One region of the Candidatus Rhodoblastus alkanivorans genome, then DNA from elsewhere that is predicted to be linked to it. Evidence: predicted binding sites of a transcription regulator. Region 1 holds the regulator's gene; the other holds the start of a gene.
The links. The regulator LexA, encoded in region 1, represses DNA repair genes until DNA is damaged. The targets are predictions, from matches to a motif close to TGTTCNNNNTGTGTTCNG.
Positions count from the first base shown of each region.

Region 1 (2,197 bases):
TGCCGGACATGGAAATCTTGACCCGGTCGCCCTTGGGGTCGGGCTGGCGCTCGATCGCCATGTCGAAATCGATCGCCGACATGATGCCGTCGCCGAATTCCTCCTGGATCAGTTCCTTCATCGCCGGTCCATTGACCATGAGCAGTTCGTAAAAGCGATAGAGCAGGGGGTCGGTCGGCGGCATCGGCGAATTCTGGCCGCGCATCGGAACCTCGGTCAGCATCCGCTCTTCCGACTTGGTCAGGCCGAGAAAAGCGGCAGACTTGGCCGCGAGCGCCTCGGGAAGGCGCATCTGGCCGAGCAGCGCGCCGACGATCAGCACATCCGCCATTTCGCCGGTCGCTTCGACGATCTGCTGCCATGTCAGGCGTTTTTCGCGCTTGATGTCGAGAATGCGTTCGGTGAGTTGATCGCGGGTCATGCGCATACTCCTTTGCCAGGGACAAAACGCCTTCACAGAGGTTAAGCGTCAATTCCCCGGCCCGCCAGAGAACTGAGCTCAAAATTTGTCCATGGAATAACGCCAGAAATTCAGCGCAGCGACCCTTCCGGCTGTCACTGCGACCGTGAGCTAAAGGCGCGACGGGAAACAATTAACCATCTAACATATTGAAATAATGCATGAGTTTCTTCGTCGCTTTTCCCGTCGTCCGCGAAAACTCCGCTCAATATTTGCGCACGAGGCTCACCAGCTTGCCCTGGATGCGGACCCGGTCCGGCCCAAAGATCCGCGTTTCATAGGCCGGATTGGCGGCTTCCAGCGCGATCGAGGCGCCGCGCTTGCGCAAGCGCTTCAAGGTCGCCTCCTCGTCGTCGATCAAGGCGACCACGATTTCACCCGACTCGGCGGATTCCTGCTTCTTGATGACCACCGTGTCGCCGTCGAGAATGCCGGCCTCGATCATCGAATCGCCCCGGACTTCGAGCGCGTAATGTTCGCCGTTGGACAACAGGTCCGGGGGGAGGGCGATGCTGTGGGACCGTGTTTGCAGCGCCGATATCGGCGTGCCGGCCGCGATGCGGCCCATGACGGGGATGGCGACGTTCTGGCTCGAATCGGAGGGGTCGCCCGCGACGACTGGCCGGGTCTTGCCGAGATTGCCTTCGATGACGCTTGGCGCGAAACGTCCGCCGCGCGGCGCCGCCGGGGTTGACGACTCGGGCAGCCGCAAAACTTCCAGCGCCCGGGCGCGATTTGGCAGGCGCCGGATGAAGCCGCGCTCCTCCAGCGCCATGATGAGGCGATGAATGCCGGACTTCGAGCGCAGGTCGAGCGCGTCCTTCATTTCGTCGAAGGATGGAGGCACGCCGGTCTCTTTCAGGCGCTCATGAATATAACGAAGCAATTCGCTTTGTTTCCTGGTCAGCATGGCCGCGCCCTGTCTAATCTTGCCGCATCCGGCGTTGCTTTGGCGCTTCAGAATCACGCCAATACAAATCATGAACGGAAGATAGATGTTCGCGCTTGGTTCTGCAATCGAAAAGATGTGAGATGGTTGCTGCTGGAGCGCGTAAAATTAATTGCAAATCCCGGAATTCGGTAATTGCACGCCGGGACTCGAAAATCTCTTTAATAACAACCTTGTAGGTGTGTAGTGTTCGCCAAACCGGATTGGCGAACACTCGGCTGATTTTCCGTATGTGCGATGCTGTTGATTTTTCTATACATTTTCAAAAAGGATTGGCGAACATGCTACGCCAAATCCCACGATTGGCGAACATTTTGCCGAACATCAACCGGTCTTGGTTTCGCGGCGCCCAAACGAAAGGTGCGAGACGAAGGGACCGAACGCGCCTTCTGCCCGAAAGCGATCATATCGGGCCTCCAAATCGGCTGTCATTCGGGCCGCCAGTGTTAATGCCTTTTCGCGCTCGTGCTGAGGCGTCTCAGGCCCCAAAGATGGCATAAGGCCAAGCTCAATAAGCGATCCGCAAACAGCGTCATAAAGATCGGAATGGTGCGGTCGAAAGTCGCCATATATAAAATAGTCCGCGTCTATGCGCAACAAATGTGCCAGACGCAAGAAAAAATCGGCAGGAATACGGTTTTCACCATTTATGTAATTCTGAACAGTGCGATACGAAATCCCTAATTTCTCCGAAATTAGTTTCATTGAGACTCGCTTTTTCTTTATCACGGCGCGTAGCGCCTCCGCCAGTCTGGCATCGTCGTAGTCGCTTGCCATATACCGAAATG
Region 1 covers NZ_JAIVFP010000001.1:2,244,719-2,246,915, forward strand. The annotation lists gene cynS (cyanase) at 1-421, opposite strand, end outside; gene lexA (transcriptional repressor LexA) at 666-1,370, opposite strand; gene K2U94_RS10560 (helix-turn-helix domain-containing protein) at 1,734-2,186, opposite strand.

Region 2 (2,197 bases), on a different contig from region 1:
GACCATCCGCACCTGGCTCGCCAGCTCGACGACGGCTCGCGTGTTCTCTGCCGAGAGCGCCGGCCCCGCCTGCACCGAAGCGCGGATCAGCCGCCGCACGACTTCGGCCTTTGGCAGGCCGAATAGCGTCACGGCCTCGGCCAGGCGGCGCTCGTCGGCCTCGGACAATTCCGTCCGCAGGCGTGGCTTGCGCCTGGGTTTTGTGACGGAACCGGCTGTCAGGCGACATCTTGGGGTGAGAAATCGAATGCAACGAAATCAAGTGTTTAGGCTTCGCCATGATATTTATGAATATCCATCTAATTTGATAATCTGCGTTGACTTGGCCATCAATTGTGAGAATTTTGGTGCCGAACGTTAGAGCAAATTCGGTGGCCGGAATGAGCGACGATGAACGCGTCTTTGACGATGACGAAAAGCAGCGCGCATGGCTCGCGGGACTGGCGCGCGTTTTGGCTAATCCCGCCATGCTTCGGGATCTGCGCAGGGCGACCCTTCTGAGGGGCCAGCGAAACTTCGATAAATTCTGCCGCGAAGCGAAATTCGAACTGCCCGAGGCCGCCGACGCAAGCCATCAATAGTGAGAATGTTGCAGGACGAAATTCTCACTATTGATGGCCAAATCCCAAATAATCTTCATATTCTCATTCCAAGGTGGCTCCTGACAGCCTCGGTGGTGCGCGCCACCGCGCAACCGTCATTATTCGACAGGACAATGACCGGCCGACGCTCCAGCTTCGGCTGGAAAAGCCGCTCGCAGGAGCAATAAAAACTGTTGCCGTCAATGAGCGCGAAGGTCATCAGGGCCCAGCCCGGCGGAGGCCGCGCAGACACCAGGTCACGACGCCCCAGATTTCGACTTCCGCGCATTCCGGCAGGACAAAGGGCGGCATCCGGCGATTGGCGCATTGCAGCAGTTCGCCGCCGCCGCGCAGATTGATCCGCTTGATCGACCGTTCGCCATTGACGATGGCGATAACAGCGTCACCGTGCCGGGGCTCGAGGCTGCGGTCGACAACGACGAGATCGCCGGGAAAAATCCCGGCGTCGATCATCGATTTCCCCTCCACCCGCCAGAGAAACGTGGCCGGGGGATTGACGATCAGCAACCGCGTGAGATCGATGTTTTCATCGAGATAATCGTCTGCCGGGCTGGGAAAGCCGGCGCAGACCGAGTGGAGGGCCAACGGCAAGACGAGTTTGGTCCCGACCAAGCGCAGGGGAGCCATGGGGTTGCTTTCGATCAGGTTATCATAGGAACAAAACTAGAACGATTTGGCGCACGTTTTGTCAAGGTCTCTGGCGTAGGAGGCAGGGGCTGCCCCGTCGATTTCGGCGGTAGCTCTTTTGTCGCGCCGCCGGTTCCGGGGGCGAAGACCGCAGCTGGCGAATGATCGTTCGCGGGAGGAATGGGGGGTCCGGCGCGCGATTATTGCGCCACCGGACCTCGGACTCGTTGAATTAACGGGTAAATGGATCGAATTCGTGCACCACGGCCGCCGGATCGCCGTCATATTCGTCGGTCGGCATGACGCCGTAGTCGCCGTTGCCGGCCTGAAAGACGATGATGCAGACCATGAGGGTGTTGGCGAGGTTCCAGGCGCGGAGGTGTGCGGTGCTGAGGGCTTGAGACATTGTTCCGGCTCCTGTCTTGGAGGCGGGGACCATCCCCGCTTGACAGGCGCCCGATGAAGCCGGCGCAGGGCCGCAATCACCGCGCAGGCGCAGCCGCAGCGGCCGCACGCTTGCGTAGCGGACCCTTCACGGGTTGATGGCGTCAGGCCGTGGGCGGGATCAAGGATAAGCGCTACTGGAAGCGGGGATGGTGCTCGGTGCTGAGATTTGGAGCGGAATGTTGAATGAACGTGTGCGCCGCTCACGGGCGGATTGCTAGGACTGGTCCCGATAAAAAATCGGTCGATGGCTGAATGGGAAAGATGCGCCAATAGCGGAACTTGATTGTCGCACAAAACGCCAACGGGGAATTCTACCACGCAAAAGCGGGGCGGAGATATTGCGTCGCGATATCGCGGTTATGGTCGGTGATCCCCCGGTGCCGCCGCCGGAGGCTAGCAGCGTATGGCTTTCCGCCGTCCGCCTCGCCGGCTCAGGAGTCCGAACGGGTGGCTCGGTTGAACGTTGCGCTCGCTTCCTGTCCGAGCGCTTCCATAGCGCGGATGAAGGGAATGGGGCCATA
Region 2 covers NZ_JAIVFP010000002.1:134,664-136,860, forward strand. The annotation lists gene K2U94_RS19935 (hypothetical protein) at 1-168, opposite strand, end outside; gene K2U94_RS19940 (hypothetical protein) at 381-581, shown strand; partial or broken gene K2U94_RS19945 (Y-family DNA polymerase) at 667-801, opposite strand; gene K2U94_RS19950 (LexA family protein) at 801-1,229, opposite strand; gene K2U94_RS19955 (hypothetical protein) at 1,462-1,635, opposite strand; gene K2U94_RS19960 (isocitrate lyase/phosphoenolpyruvate mutase family protein) at 2,108-2,197, opposite strand, start outside.
Region 2: a site for LexA is predicted at 1,256-1,273, ahead of K2U94_RS19950 (LexA family protein). Genes of this name have one in related genera too.